Regions from separate parts of the Cohnella sp. GCM10027633 genome, predicted to be linked through region 2. Evidence: riboswitches for the same ligand, from Rfam matches in the RefSeq annotation. Region 2 holds a riboswitch; the other holds the start of a gene.
What was found. A riboswitch is a leader RNA that binds a small molecule or an ion and turns the genes downstream of it on or off. The one in region 2 is predicted to bind cyclic di-AMP.

Region 1: another riboswitch for cyclic di-AMP. It lies ahead of ACFQZG_RS23745 (C40 family peptidase); the one in region 2 lies ahead of ACFQZG_RS26930 (TrkH family potassium uptake protein).

What each region holds. Positions count from the first base shown of each region.
Region 1 covers NZ_JBHTGV010000015.1:25,543-33,499, forward strand. The annotation lists gene ACFQZG_RS23725 (HelD family protein) at 1-1,636, shown strand, start outside; gene ACFQZG_RS23730 (hypothetical protein) at 1,718-2,356, opposite strand; gene ACFQZG_RS23735 (M1 family metallopeptidase) at 2,588-4,582, shown strand; gene ACFQZG_RS23740 (hypothetical protein) at 4,594-5,403, shown strand; cyclic di-AMP (ydaO/yuaA leader) riboswitch at 5,620-5,762, shown strand; gene ACFQZG_RS23745 (C40 family peptidase) at 5,767-6,294, shown strand; gene ACFQZG_RS23750 (DEAD/DEAH box helicase) at 6,835-7,957, opposite strand, start outside.
Region 2 covers NZ_JBHTGV010000022.1:35,400-43,356, reverse strand. The annotation lists gene uvrC (excinuclease ABC subunit UvrC) at 177-2,123, shown strand; gene ACFQZG_RS26935 (hypothetical protein) at 2,701-4,422, opposite strand; cyclic di-AMP (ydaO/yuaA leader) riboswitch at 4,695-4,876, shown strand; gene ACFQZG_RS26930 (TrkH family potassium uptake protein) at 4,956-6,308, shown strand; gene ACFQZG_RS26925 (potassium channel family protein) at 6,320-6,982, shown strand; gene ACFQZG_RS26920 (polysaccharide deacetylase family protein) at 7,062-7,877, shown strand; gene ACFQZG_RS26915 (3D domain-containing protein) at 7,887-7,957, opposite strand, start outside.

The DNA of each region.
Region 1 (7,957 bases), on a different contig from region 2:
CATCGGGCTGAGCGACGAGTTTCTTCTGTACCGGCTCGGCGAGAAGAAGGACAATCGGCTGCGCGACATCGTCTCGACGATTCAAGCGGAGCAGGATCTTATTATTCGCGCCCCGCGTTACAAGGCGCTCGTCATCCAAGGGGCGGCCGGTTCCGGCAAGACGACGGTCGCGCTCCACCGCCTCGCCTTCTTGCTCTACCAGTACCAGCAGCAGATTCGGGCGGAGCGGATGATTATTTTCGCGCCGAACAGCATGTTCCTCGATTACATCTCGGGCGTGCTCCCGGAGCTCGGCGTCGGCAACGTCGCTCAGACGACGTTCGCGGATTGGGCGCTTGATATTCTGGGCGGAGGCGTCAAGCTCGCGCCTTCCGCGGAGGGCAAGACATGGTTCGCGCTCGCGGAACGCCGCCCCGCGCTGACCGACGAGACGCCGGGACGGTTCAAAGGCTCTCTCGCCTTCCTAGCCTGGCTGAAGGATCGGCTGAAGAGCTACGAGGAAGACTTCCTTCTGGACATTCCGCCGTTCGAAGCTTGGGATGGCCGTATCTTGCCCGCGGCGACGATCCGCGAGTGGTTCGAAGTCGAATACCGCCATTATCCGCTGACGATGCGCAGAGAGCGGCTGTCGGGAAGAATCAACCGGTGGCTGGAGATGCAACTTACGAACATCGGCGATCCCAAAATCCGCAAGGAACGCGGGCAGTCCGGCAAGCAGCGATTGCGCGCCTTCATGAAGAAGCTGTCCGAAGCGACCCCTCTCGCCTTCTATAAGGCTGCGTTCGCCGACAACGACGGCGGGACGATTCCCGCGCAATTGGCGAAGGACACGCTGAAGCTGCTGAAGGGCGGCAAGATACTACCCGAAGACTTGGCGCCTCTCGTCTGGATCCATTACGCGTTCAACGGCGCGGAGAACCGCCAATTCGACCACGTCGTCGTCGACGAGGCGCAGGACGCGTCGCCGCTTCAGATCGCGCTGTTGCGAGCGTATATGTCAGAGCCGTCGTTCACGATTCTCGGGGATTTGGCGCAAGGCATCCACGCCTATCGCGGCGTGCACCGTTGGGAGGAGCTCTCGTCGGTGTTCGCGGAGGAGCATCGCGCGTATCATACGCTGAAGCTCAGCTATCGGTCCACACTAGAGATTATCGAGTTCGCCAACCGGATTCTCGCGCGAACCGATACGGGCTTGCCGCCGGCCGAGCCTGTATTCCGGAGCGGAGAGCCGGTCGAGGTCGCGAGGCTGCCGGACGAAGCGGCCATGATATCGCGCATCGCCTCTTTCATCTCGGATAACCAAGCGGGCGGCATGCGGACGATCGCCATCATCGGGCGGACCGATGCGCAATGCGCCGCTCTTCAAGAGAGGATTCAATCCGCGGGAATCGAAGCGAATCTTATCGCCGAAGGCCAAGCCGCCTATCGTGGCGGCGTCACCGTCGTGCCCGCCCATCTCGCCAAAGGGCTCGAATTCGACGCCGTGCTTATCGCGGACGCGAACGCGCGCCATTACGCGAACGAACCGATGGACGCCAAGCTTCTGTACGTCGCCTGCACCCGCGCGCTCCATCGGCTGACGTTGCTGTTCCTTGGCGATCCGACGCCTTTGATCGAGGAAGCGCAACAAGAATAGTCCCGACAATTAACCACCCCCGACCGGCGGCACGCAACCGCGGATCGGGGGTGTATTCGTAGTTGGTATGATCAGTATGGATTACGGTTCGGCGTTCGAAGAAGGAAACGGCCGCACCAATCTGGCCTCAACGTTCGCCAGCACGACGTCGATCGATACGTTCTGCCCCGTCTCGTTAAGCTGCATGTCCAGCATCGGCAACGTTCTGAACGACTGCCCGTCGCGCAAGTATACGCCCGCGATCGGGAACGTCTTCGCCTCATACTCCCCAGCCCCCGTCGTTGCGGATTCCGCGATGACGATCATGTCCGTCAGCCCGTCCCGGTCGGCATCCTCGAAAGCCAGCTCGCGGATACCCGTCAGCGTGCCGCGCTCGTTACCGTGAAACTTCGGAAACCGATAAGCGATTCGGCCTCTATCGTCCATCAGGAAGAATGCCGCCTCCGCGCGTCCGTCCACCCGCTTCGCGGCAACGAACGTCGAATGGCCCCATTCCTCCAACGTAACGTCGAAGGTCCGGCCTTCGATCGCCGCATAACCTTCTTGCGACAGAGAAGTAACCGCCAGACTCGGCAAGTCGATCGCCGCCGCGCCGAACGCGCTGGCTGCCGCCCGCGGCGAATCCTTGGCATAGGCTTGCAGCAGCGCGATTCCGGAGGCGACGACTAACGCGGCCGCGATGGCCGCCACCGCGACGGTCGTTCTGCTTCTCGCGTTCACTATCGCACACCCCCGTTCGTACGGATTTACAAGCGCCGCTAAGGAGAATCTACCATCTCCCGCGAACGGATGTAAATGCTTTCACTTTAAAATATCGATATTTTATCGCGTCCCCAACCGCTTGCCGTCTTCCCTTCCGCATAAGAGCAATTCCCGGTTGGACAGGTGCATGAACGAAGGACAACCGTCATATATATCCCGTAGATGCTTGTCAACGGGAGGGTTATCCGTATGCCTGAACGCCGTTCGCTGCGCGTGCTGCTATTCGTCGCGGCCGCCGCAATCCTGGTAAGCTCCGTGAGGTTCGGCTTCGCCGAAGCCTGGGTGGAGCAATATTCGCTGCCGGCCTCCGAGCTCTCCGCGGAGTTCGCCGCCGCCCCGCCTTCCTCGGTGCAGCCGAAAGCCGATCCCGCCCCGGACGCTCCGCTGACGCCCAAGCCGGTCGTGCTCAGCAACCGGGTCACCGAATACCACGTCAGCGTGAAGCTGAACGAACAAGAAGGAACGCTTGCCGGCGAGCAGACCGTCACGTGGAAGAACACCGGGCGCAAGCCGGTCGCCGACCTGTACTTCCACCTGTACCCGAACGCGTTCTCTCCCGGCAGCACGTTCCTTGCCGAGACCGGCGGGCAGTTGCGCAACGACCGCATGAAAGAAGGCAGCTACGGCAGCATGGAGCTGACCGAGCTCACGACCGAAGAAGGCGAGACGCTTCTCCCCCGTATCCACTACGTTCAGCCCGACGACGGCAACAAGGCGGACCGCACGCTCGTCACGCTTCGGCTTCCGCAGGCGGTCAAGCCCGGCTCGTCCGTCACGTTGCGTATGAAATACAGCGTCAAGCTGCCTGACGTATTCGCGCGCATGGGCAAAGCCGGCGAGTTCGTCATGGCGGGACAATGGTTTCCGAAGCTCGCAGTCTACGAGACGGCCGGCACCCGAGGCCGAACGGCCGAAGGCTGGAACCTGCATCAATACCACGGCAACTCGGAATTCTATTCCGACTTCGGCATCTACAACGTCCGCATCAACGTGCCGCAAGATTACAAGGTGGCGGCGACCGGCTTCCAGACGAAGACGCCGAGCGTCGCGAACGGACGGAAGACGGTACAATTTTACGCGGACGACGTGCACGATTTCGCTTGGTCCGCATCGCCTTCCTTCACGTTCGTGGAAGACTCGTTCTCCTCTCCCGGCATTCCCGGCGTCCGGATCAAGCTTTATCTCGATCCGCTCCACGCGGAGCTGCAGGACCGCTATATGCACGCGGCCAAGTCGGCGCTCGCCAAGCTCGGCGAATGGTTCGGCGAGTATCCTTACGCGACGCTCTCCGTCGTCGTGCCGCCGGCGGACGCTAACGGAGCGGGCGGCATGGAATACCCGACGCTCGTCACCGCCGCGGCCGCGGACAACAAGAACCCGGGCTACGACCTCGAGCGCACCCTCGTGCACGAGATCGCGCACCAATACTGGTACGGCCTCGTCGCCTCGAACGAATTCGAGGAAGCCTGGCTGGACGAAGGCTTCACCTCTTACACGGAAGATAAGCTCATGTCCGCCATCTACGGCGTATCGCCGAATACGCCGATCGAAGCGAGCTACTTGACGAATCCGGAGCCGCTCAATCAATCGTCTTGGCAGTTCCGCGATTCCGACCGGTACGCCGAGAACGTCTACCTGAGAGGCAAGCTCGTGCTTACCGCCCTGGAGCGGCAAGTCGGGGACAAGACGATGGCGAAGATCATGCGGACTTATTATCAGAAATACCGGTTTAAGCACCCGAGCTACGCCGACTTCCAGAAGGTCGTCGAGACGGTTACCAAGTCGAAGTGGGACGACTTCTTCCAATCGTACGTGCAGCGCGCCGAGATGGCCGACTTCTCCGTCGACGGCATCTACAGCCGCAAGACCGAAGAAGGCTACGAGTCCCGAGTCCTCATTCGACGCCATGGCGGCAGCGCGCAGTCCGTCAACGTGTTGTTCCGGTTCGAGGACGGACAGACGGCCAGACGGACGTGGGACGGCGTGCAGGACCATGTCCAAGTTCAACTCCTATCCGCCTCTCCGCTCTCGTTCGCGGCCATCGATCCGTCGCTCAACGTCGTGCTCGACAATCGCAGGTACAACAACTATTTGAAGGCGGAAGTGCAGCAGCAGGAACGGACACGATGGTCGGCAGGCATCACGCAAGTAATCGAAGGCTTGTTCGGAACGATAGCATGGTGAGGTGACGCCAGATGAGAGAACGATTAAAAATGGGATGGGACACGACTCTCCGGCATAAGTATGTGTTGGTTCTCCTTTTCCTGTACCGCCTGCTATGGGGATTCTTCCTGTACCGGTTCGTCGACGGGATCGTGACGCCGATTCTGGCGCGCTACCCCGGCGACCATCCGAACGCGAACGCCGCCCAGCTGTTCCTCGTCGAAGCGCAGTTCCGCCTGCTCAAGACCGACATGCTGAACGAGACGCTGACGCTGCTCGGCGCGCTGCTGCTCATGCGGATGATCCTCACGCCCCTGCTCAACGCCGGCGTCTACTACTCCTTCCATCACTCGAGGGACGGAGAAGGCACGCTGGTATTGTCCGGAATGAAGCGGTCATGGAAATCGGTAACCGCGCTTTACTGGCTGGAGAACGCGCTATCCGCGCTCCCTGCCCTTTGGCTCGTCCCGCTTGCCCGCGATCGCTTCTATGCCGTAGGCTCCGTCTCGGATTGGCTGCGAGAGCTGGCCCCCTACGCCATCGCATGGCTTGCGTGGGGATTCCTGCTCCACCTGCTGTTCCAATTCATGCAGTTCGGAGCCGTCTCGAAGGACGGCATTCTGAGAAGCATCGGACTCGCGCTGCGCAAAGGGCTGCCTCTGATCGCCGTCACGCTCGTCATGCTCGGCATCGGGATCGCGGTATCGCTCGCGGCTTCGGCCGTCACGTTTCTCTGGTCGGGCTTCCTCGCCGTCGCGCTGCATCAGGCCTTCCACTTCGTCCGCTCGCTGCTGACGCTGTGGACATCGGCTTCCCAATACCACGTATGGCGCGAATCGTAAGCCATCTCCTCGTCCCTCGTTCGACACGAAGCTTCACGGGACATTCCCCGGTTGCCCCCTTCTCGGGTGGGCGGCCGGGGTTTGGCGTTATTATCGGCGAGTAAAAATGTGCGAAAAGGAGGGGTGTGAATACCCAGTAATCCGCTTTAGATTAGGAAATTCTCATTTAGTAATTGCAGGAAATTCGCCATAATCACCGAATATCTAAGGCTGAGTGTAAAAAATTTGCCGAGTCCTCGCGCACACCGGGGAACGGGGGAACCAATTAGTACGGGTGAATTGGCTTCGCATCAGAGGAGCCATAGGGAACCTTCAACCGAACCCTCCAGCTAACCTCGTAGGCATTGGAAGGAGTCACCAGCTTTGCGCAAGTTATCCGTCATTCTGTTCTCGCTTGCTTTGCTCCTGCTCGTCCAAGTCGGAAGCGTATTCGCGAGTTCCAAGCTGGACACGGAGGTCGACAAGCTGATCGGCATCGATTACCGGTACGGCGGCACGACGACCAAAGGCTTCGACTGCTCCGGCTTCACGCAGTACGTATTCAAGAAATTGGGCATCGATCTCCTGAGGGATTCGAGATCGCAGGCAACCCAAGGCAAGAAAGTCTCCAAGGACGATCTGCGTCCGGGAGATCTCGTGTTCTTCAAGACGAACGGCCGGACGATCTCTCACGTGGGCGTCTACGTAGGCGAAGGCAAATTCGCCCATGCTTCCACGAGGAAGGGCATCACGATCAGCGCCCTCTCCGAGAAATCGTACGCGAACACTTACGTGACCGCCCGCCGCGTTATGGACACGGAAACTTACCAAGCACTGGCGACCGAGTTCGATCCGGCGGACGCCGAATTGATCGGACCTGCGGATGCAGCCACCGACGAACCGTTGGAGTAAGCTTCGGCTGACCCGACGCATGAAGAAACCCCGCCAATTGGCGGGGTTTCTTCGTTGTATGGGGACGTTCGGAGGCGCCGGCGAGGATGAACGCCTTCTCCTAACGCGAACCCCATACGCCCCGCCCGTGTAGTTAGCGTTATCTGATAACGCTAATTACCCGGACGAAGCCTACATGAAACAATAACGCGATCTCGTAACGCTAAATTCTTGTTCGAGGCGTTCGTGACGCTTTAACGCTACCTCATAGCGCTAAAATCCCGTTCGGCGCACTCGCGAGATTTTAACGCTACCTCATAACGTTAAAATCTCATTGGACGGGCTCGCGACGATTTAACGTTACCTCATAACGCTAAAATCTCATTGGACGGGCTCGCGACGATTTAACGCTACCTCATAACGCTAAAATCTCGTTTGACGAGCTCGCGACTGTTTAACGCTACCTCATAACGTTAAAATCCCATTGGACGAGCTCGCGACGATTTAACGTTACCTCATAACGCTAACGCACGCACGTTCACGCGGGAAGTCGGCACCGCGTTAGCGGCGTCTTCGACCGCCGCCATTACCGCCGTTGCCACCGCCGCCGTTGCCGCCTTGCGGACGGCCTTTCGCCGCCGCAACGGGCTCGCGAGTCTTCGCGGGCGCATTCTGCTGTCCCTTGTTATCGCTCTTCCCCGCGACTTCGAAAATCTCCATCGGATACGGATGACCTTCCACCCGCGGAACCGGCTTCTTGATCAGCTTCTCGATGTCCTTCAAGTACGGCAGCTCCTCGTATTCGCAGAACGAGATCGCGATGCCGCTCAGCCCTGCCCGGCCGGTACGTCCGATGCGGTGCACGTACGTCTCCGGAATGTTCGGCAGGTTGTAGTTGATCACGTGCGACAACTCGTCGATGTCGATGCCCCGAGCCGCGATGTCCGTCGCCACGAGCACGCGCGTCGCGCCGCTCTTGAAGTTGTTCAGCGCCGCCTGGCGGGCGTTCTGCGACTTGTCGCCGTGGATCGCCTGCGCCGTGATCTTCGCCTTCGTCAATCCGCGTACGACGCGATCCGCTCCATGCTTCGTGCGAGTGAACACGAGCGCCGATACGATCGACTTGTCCTGCAACAGATCGACGAGCAATTGCAGCTTGTTCGGCTTATCCACGAGATACACCGATTGATCGATGCGCTCCGCCGTCGACGACACCGGCGTAATTTCCACTTTCACCGGGTTGTGAAGCAGCGTCTGCACCATCTGTGAAATTTCCGGCGGCATCGTCGCCGAGAAGAACAGCGTCTGCCGCTTAGCCGGCAGCTTCGCGATGATTCGCTTCATATCGTTAATGAAGCCCATGTCCAGCATTCTGTCCGCTTCGTCCAATACGAGAATCTGAACGTGCCGCAAGTCGACGACGTTCTGATTCATCAAGTCGATCAACCGGCCGGGCGTCGCGATGACAATGTCCGCGCCTCGCGCGAGCGACTCCTCTTGCCGGACTTGGGACACGCCGCCCACGATGACCGCGCTCCGCAGCTTCGTGAACTTGCCGTACGCGCGGATGTTATCGTCGATCTGAATCGCGAGCTCGCGCGTCGGCGTCAGAATCAACGACCGGATGTGCCGCTTCTGCCCTTGGCTGCCCGACGGCTGCTGGCTCAGCAGTTGGATGATCGGC
Region 2 (7,957 bases):
ACCCAACTTCGCTTTTTGTTGTAAAGACGTGCAAGTCGAGCGTTGTGACAAGTTTGCGACATCGGGGGCGCAGGCGAATCCGCAACGGCTCCCGTCTGTGGTACAATGGAGGAACGGATGTTCTGGCGGACGCATGTCCCCGGACGCCGCAAGACGAAGAGAACGGGGTGCCCCGCATGGATCATACGACGCCTCCGGCCGTAAGCCGAGAGGAAGCGATGGCGAACATTCGCCACAAGCTGGCGTTATTGCCGGATCAGCCGGGCTGTTACCTGATGAAGAACGGCGAAGGCCGCATCATATACGTAGGCAAGGCGAAGGTGCTGAAGAACCGCGTGCGCTCGTACTTCAACGGCAGCCACGACGGGAAGACGCAGAAGCTGGTCTCGGAAATCCGGGATTTCGAATATATCGTCACCGCGAGCAATACCGAGTGCCTCATTCTCGAGTGCAACCTGATCAAGGAGCATAACCCGAGGTACAATGTGCTGCTTAAGGACGATAAGTCGTTTCCCTATCTGAAAATCACGCACGAAGCGCATCCGAAGCTCGAGGTTACGCGGAGGGTCGTGAAGGATAAAGGCAAATATTTCGGCCCGTATCCGAACGCGTTCGCGGCCCAGCAGACGAAGAAGCTGCTCGACAGGCTGTACCCGTTGCGCAAGTGCAACGTGCTGCCGGACAAAGTGTGCTTGTACTATCATCTCGGCCAATGCGTCGCGCCGTGCGAATATACGGTCGATCAGGCGAAGTACGACGAGATGATCGCGGAGATCGCGCGGTTCCTGAACGGCGGCCATGCCGACATTCGGCGCGAGCTGAAGCGCAAGATGGAGGAAGCGGCCGAGGAGCTGGCGTTCGAGCGGGCGCGGGAATTCCGCGACCAGATGACGGCGATCGACGCGCTCATGGAGAAGCAGACGATTAACATGACCGACGCGATGGACCGCGACGTGTTCGGTTACGCCGTCGACAAGGGTTGGATGTGCGTGCAGATTCTCTACATGCGCCAAGGCAAAATGAACCAACGCCACATGTCCGTGTTCCCTTACTACGGGGATCCTTACGACGATTTTCTCAGCTATGTTACCCAGTATTACAGCGATAATCCGGCGCTTCCGCGCGAGATGCTGTTGCCGCTGCCTCCCGAGGAGGAGGCTCTGGCGGCGGATGTGCCGTCCGCGGGCTTGACCGGAGCGAGCGCGGTCGCCACGTTGGCGGCAGAGGATGCCGCCGGCGGCGGGGAAGCGGGCGCGGAAGTCGTCGCCGAGACGGGCGGAGAACTCGGCGATTCGCTGCGCCGCTGGCTGAAGATCAGGGTGGCGTTCCCGCAGCGCGGCTCGAAGCGGCAACTCGTCGCGATGGCATGCGACAACTCGCGCGTGGCGCTCGAGGAGAAGTTCAAGCTGATCGAGCGGGACGAGACGCGCACCGTGAAGGCGGCGGACGGCTTGGCCGAGCTGCTCGGCATTCCGAGCGCGAACCGGATCGAGGCGTTCGACAACTCGAACATTCAAGGCGCGTCGCCGGTGTCGGCGATGGTCGTGTTCGTCGGCGGGAAGCCGGATAAGAAAGAGTACCGCAAGTACAATGTGCGTTCGGTCGAAGGTCCCGACGATTACGAGACGATGCGCGAAGTCGTTCGCCGCCGTTACGAGCGGGTGCTGAAGGAAGGACTGCCGCTGCCGGACCTGATCGTTATCGACGGCGGCAAGGGGCATATCGCCTCGGTCATGGACGTGCTCTCGAACGAGCTCGGTCTCGATGTTCCGGTGTGCGGCCTTGCCAAGGATGCCAAGCACCGAACGGCGGAGTTGCTCGTCGGCGATCCGCCGGAGCCCGTGCCGCTCGCGCGCGACAGCCAGGAGTTCTACTTGCTGACGCGCATCCAAGACGAGGTGCATCGCTTCGCGATCACGTTCCACCGGGAGAAGCGGGCGAAAGGAATGGTCGCCTCCAAGCTCGACGCCATTCCGGGCATTGGGGAGAAGCGCCGCAAGCAGCTGCTCAAGCATTTTGGCTCGTTGAAGGCGATTAAAGAAGCGAAGCCCGAGGACTTCAAGGCGGTCTCCATCGGCGAGGCGTTGGCGGCGCGTATTCTAGAGGCGTTGAACGCGGAGTAGCGGGCGCGGAGCAGCCACACGGGTACGGATAGCGCGGTGGCATCGAGTTACTGAGGCGAGAGTGGCGAGGTTGCTCGTAATAACGCGGGGGCGTCGAGTTACTGAGGCGAGAGTGGCGGGATTTCTCGCAATAGCGCGGTGGCATCGAGTTAAAAAGGCAGTCGTTTCTGGAAGAGACCCCACGGGGGATGATCTTCCTAGAAAGACTGCCTTTTTGGTATGCACTTCGACTAATCCAAACTATAGCACGCCAACCGCCGCAATTCGCGCCTGCAGTTCGACTAACCCGAACTGCAGCTCGCGAATTGAAGTAAACATCGCCTACAGTTTGAGCAATCCAAACTACAGTACGCCAACCGTCGCTATCCGCACCTGCAGTTCGACCAAACCGATCTCCAGCGTCCCCTGACCCGAGGAGATAGTGACGATAAGCGATATAATGCCCGCAATCCGCGCCTGCTGTTCGACCCAACCGAACTTCAGCGTCCTCTGACCCGAAGGGATAGTGACGATAAGCGCTGCAACGCAGCCCCTCACGATCGCCGGCCGTGCCATAGCTCCAGCCTGGCGACAAACTTTACGCGGAACCCGGACGCCGGAGCATTCGATGAAGCCGCCAGATCGCGAGGCCGGCGAGCCCCGGCATGACGAGGCTGAACAATCCGCCCCAGTAATCGCCCGGCAACCCGTCGGTCATCATCTGCACGCCCATGAGGACGGCGTCGAGCGTCACGTGGGCGAAGATGACGGCCATGAGGCCGAAGCGAAGCATGAACCAGCCGAACAATAGCGACAGCAGCACCAGCTCGATGACGCGCGTGTACACCGGATACACCGCATAGCCGACGTGCCCGAACGCCCACAGCAAGCCCGGCGGCACCATGGCGGCGAACGTCAGCCAGGAAGCGGCGCGAGCCGACGGTTCCCGGCGAAGCAGCTTGCGCGCGCCGCCTACGAACCATTTGCGGAACAGACCGATGCCGAACAGGCGGCTCTGTAGCTCCTCGGAGATGCCGGCGCACCATGCGAGCACCGGCAGCAGCAACGGATACGTCATGTTGTACATGGACTGCGAAGGATCGGAGGAGGCGAACGACCCGAGAGATTGCTCCAGCACGATGAGCACGACCGATTGCGCGCCGAGCAGAATGAAGGCGAGGAAGTAGCCGGTCTTCATGCTTTTCAGCACCGCGTTGCCATATCCGGCTTCCTTCCATCTCGGCCACAGCGAATAGCCCATCGACTTCCACAAACCGTCTCCGCCGACGGCGGCTAAGTACGTGAGCAACGCCATCGCGCCATAGATGATGATGCTCACGGTAAGCAAGGTCGGATCGAATGCGTCGGACTTGTCGGTCGATACCCCCATCACGCTGGCGCGCATGCCGGGGATCATGTTGTACGAATAGGCGACGTAGAGCACGAAGAACAAGCCGGCCAGGAAAATGCCTCTACGGTACGAGCTATGCCCGACGTACGTTCCCGCCGCGACGATCGCGCAGACGAGCATGAACAGCTCCGGCAAGATGTACCCGTACTTGGACCACTCGGAAGCGAGATGCTCTTGCTTATCCATATAGCTAAGAAACTCCGCCGGAAGCTGCGTGCCGTATACGACGAATCCGCCTTTCCAAGGAGGCAGGGAGGAAGCGGTCGCTTCGAAACCGGCAGGCGCGCGCACGCTCAGCCACGGTTCCGCTTCGCCCAGCGGCTTCTTGGAGACGAACAAGGAGCTGCCGTCCGGCTGCGTTCGGCCGGTCCATTCCCAGTCGTCGCCATGAACGCCCCACGCTTCGGCATAGTGGAGTGCGCGAGCCGCTTGTTCCGCCCCGCCGCCGCTCTCCAACGCAGGCGCGGCGCCGCCCGCGGAAGCCCCTGCAACCGCGGCGTGCCGCCAACCGACGAGACTGCCGGTTTCCAGGTGGAGCAGCAGGCGCAAGGTGCCGCCATCGCCGGCCAGATGCAGATCGACGCGGTAGTAATCGGTCGGCATCGTCGCGTCCAGGCGATCGTCGTACGCCTTCCCAAGATCGTTCTTACTGTAATAACCGACCGCGTCGCTATCCGACAGGTGAGTTACGGTCGTCTCGGACACGTCGGAGCGCGCGACGCCGAATCTGTCCGCGGCCGCGGACAGCGCTTTATTCTCCGCTTGGGCGCGGGTTAAGACGTCGTGATCCTCGGTCTTGAATACCTGCAGGGAAGTCGGCAGAACTTGTATGAGAAGGAAGAGAGCCAAGCCGATCGCGGCGGTCCACACCCATCGGCGGGACAGTGTATCCTGATCATGTGCGGGCATATGCCTACGCATCCTTTCGTGGTAAGGCGTGAAGTAAACGGTTTCAGGGGACCGGGTCGTCCCGGCGTCCCGAATTATCCCTTAAGTATCTCGTATTTTTGGCGAAAATGAAAGAAAAGCCGTCGATAATCGATGTGCGGACGCATGAGCGACGGATCGGATGAGGTAACGGTGCTAATTATCGGCGAAACGCGGTTGTTTGCCTCCTTTTTGATGTTGTTACGTCTACCCGGAAAGCATATAATTCGATGGTACGTCCATGAACGATCCTATAAAAGAACCAGCCGAATTTCTTCACGGAAAACGGGGGAACCAACCGATCGCCGGTACAAGCTATTGTATTCGGAGATCCCGGGGTGAATTCCAGTCCGCTCGAAGCCGAGCGGCGGATAGGGCGCGTCTGTTTCGAGCCCGAACCCGACAGCTAACCTCGCAGGCTGCACGGAACAGGACTCGCATGCTAACGCGAAGCATTGGAGCTCCAGTGCTTCTTTTTTGTGCGTTCGAGAGCTATTAGCAGAGGGGAATACGGCATGTTCAATAAAGTCATTCGCTGGTTCAGCGCATCTCCCCCGAGAACGCTGCTGCTCGGCTTCGCCTTCGTCATCTTCTTAGGCGCGCAGTTGCTCAAGCTGCCGATCGCCTCAGCGGACGGGAAGTCGATCTCTTACATAGACGCCTTGTTCACTTCGACATCGGCCGCTTGCGTCACCGGACTCGTCGTCCATGATACCGGCTCCCAGTTCTCCACGTTCGGCCACTGGGTCATTCTCCTTCTCGTGCAGGTCGGCGGCATCGGCTTCATGACGATGGCGACGTTGTTCGCGCTCATTCTGAGAAGGCGCATCTCCTTGAAGGAAAGACTGATTCTGCAAGAGTCGCTCAATCAGGGCAGCATCGAAGGTCTCGTGCGGCTCGTCCGCAAGGTCGTCTTCTTCGCGCTCGCGATCGAATCGGTCGGCGCGGCGCTGTTCACAATCCGATTCAGCTTCGACATGAGCTTCGGGCAGGCGCTCTATCATGGCGTGTTCCACTCGATCTCGATTTTCAATAACGCCGGCTTCGACCTATCGGGCGACTTCAGCAGCTTCTCCCGCTACTCGGGCGATCTCTATATGAACCTCTTGTCGATGGCTCTCATCATTCTCGGCGGCTTCGGGTTCATCGTCCTTTCCGACTTATTCGACTTAAGGCACCGTAACGCCCGGCGCAGGCTGTCGCTTCATACGAAAGTCGTCCTTACCGTTAGCGGCGCGCTGATCGTTCTCGGAATGCTTATCATCTTCGTATTCGAATATACGAATCCGAACTCCGTCGGCGACAAGCACATCGGAGAGAAGCTGCTCGACGCGCTGTTCCAATCGGTCACCACGCGCTCGGGCGGCGTCACGACCGTTGACGTCGCGGATTTCCGCCAGGCGACGCAATTCTTCATTATTATATTGATGTTCATCGGGGCGTCTCCCGGTTCGACGGGAGGCGGCATCAAGACGACGACGTTCGCGGTTCTGTTCGGCGCGGTGCTGGCGATGATCCGGGGCAAGGAGGACGTCGTGCTGTTCCGTCTGCGGCTCGCGCAGGAGCGCGTATATAAGGCCGTTACCGTTACGTTGTTCTGTATCGGCATCGTGATGCTCGGAACGATGATCCTGTGCACGACGGAGGACGCGGCGTTCCTGAAAATCCTGTTCGAAGCGACGTCGGCGTTCGGCACGGTCGGCCTGTCGATGGGGTTGACGGGGGATTTGACGTTACCGGGCAAGCTAACCATTATTATGCTGATGTTCGTCGGCAGGCTCGGGCCGCTCACGTTGACCTATGCGTTGGCGCCGAAGCCGGAGCGAGCGAGGTTCCGTCATGCGGAAGGTAAAATCATAATCGGGTAGGAGCAACGCACATGAGACTTAATCAATTCGTCATTATCGGCTTAGGCCGCTTCGGTTCGAGCATCGGCCGCGAGCTCATCCAATTAGGCTACGAGGTGCTCGGCGTCGACCGCGACGAAGAGACGGTCCAAGAGCTGTCGAACGTGCTGACGCACGTCGTCGTGGCGGACGCGACGGAGGAAGAGGTGCTCCGTTCGATCGGGGCCCGCAACTTCGACTGCGGCGTCGTCGCGATCGGCGACGACATCCAGGCAAGCATCCTCGCGACGATTCTGCTGAAGGAGCTCGGAGTCAAGAAGGTCGTCGCCAAGGCGGTGTCCGACTTGCACGGACGCGTGCTGGAGCGGATGGGCGTCGATCGCGTCATCTATCCGGAGCGGGACATGGGCGTTCGCGTGGCGCACCAGCTCGTGTCGCCGAACCTGCTCGATTACATCGAACTATCCAAGCAATACACGATCGCGGAGCTTGCCGTGCCGCAATGCCTGTCGGGCAAGTCGCTCGACGACGTCAATCCGAGAGGACGGTTCGGCTGCAGCATCGTGGCGATCAATAAGCCGAAGGGCATCATTATCGCTCCGGTCGCGAAGGACGTGCTCGCGGAGAAAGACGTCATGGTCGTCATCGGGACGAACCAGCAGATCGAACAATTCCAGGAGTCGATCAACCGATAGACGATCGATTGCACGGGTATGAAATCATTGCCACTCGCTCAGGATATAGGGAGACGAACGGTCCCGGGAGGGTGGCGCAATGACAGGTAGGGGTAGAAGAATCGCGGTGATGGTGCTGGCGGGCACCGTCGCCTTTTTAAGTTTCGCGGGGCTTGCGCGCAGGGCGGAAGCCGTCCCGCCGGGCATTCAGTGGACGGAGCTCGAGCGCCGATTCGAAGGGGTGTTCGTGCTGTCCGCGTCCCGGGAAGTCCGGAAGGTGGCGTTGACGTTCGACGATGTTCCGGATCCGAGATTCACGGGGCAAGTGCTCGACGTCTTGAAAAAGAAGCGTGTGAAGGCGACCTTCTTCGCGATGGGCACGCGCAGCCAGAAGCATCCCGATCTGCTGCGGCGCATTCAACGGGAAGGGCATGACGTGGGCAACCATTCTTACAGCCATCCGGACTTCTCCAAGCTTCCGCTCGATAAGGTCAAGTCGCAGATTACCCGCGCGGAGACGGTCATCTCGGGCATCATCGGCTACCGGCCGAAGCTCGTGCGGCCGCCTTACGGCGAAATCATGCCCGAGCAGCTCGAATGGGCGAAGGCGCAAGGGTACACGGTCGTGAACTGGGACGTCGATTCGGCGGACTGGCGGCAATTGACGGCCGACGAGGTATTCCGCAACGTGACGAAGGCGGTGCGTCCGGGATCGGTGATCCTGATGCACGCGGGCGGCGGGGAAGGGCAAAGCTTGGCGGGGACGGTCAAGGCGCTTCCGCGCATCATCGATTGGCTGCGGGAGCACCATTACGAGCCGGTCGCGTTGACCGAGCTGCTCGGCATTCCGGCCGAGCGGACGAACGAAGGCTCCCTGAAGCAAATGTTGAATTTGCCTCCGGGAGCCTCGGAATAACCGTAACCGTTATTTCAGGATATACACCTTCACGTTCTGAACGCCGAAGCCGGACACGAACGAGCGGGAACCGGGCACGA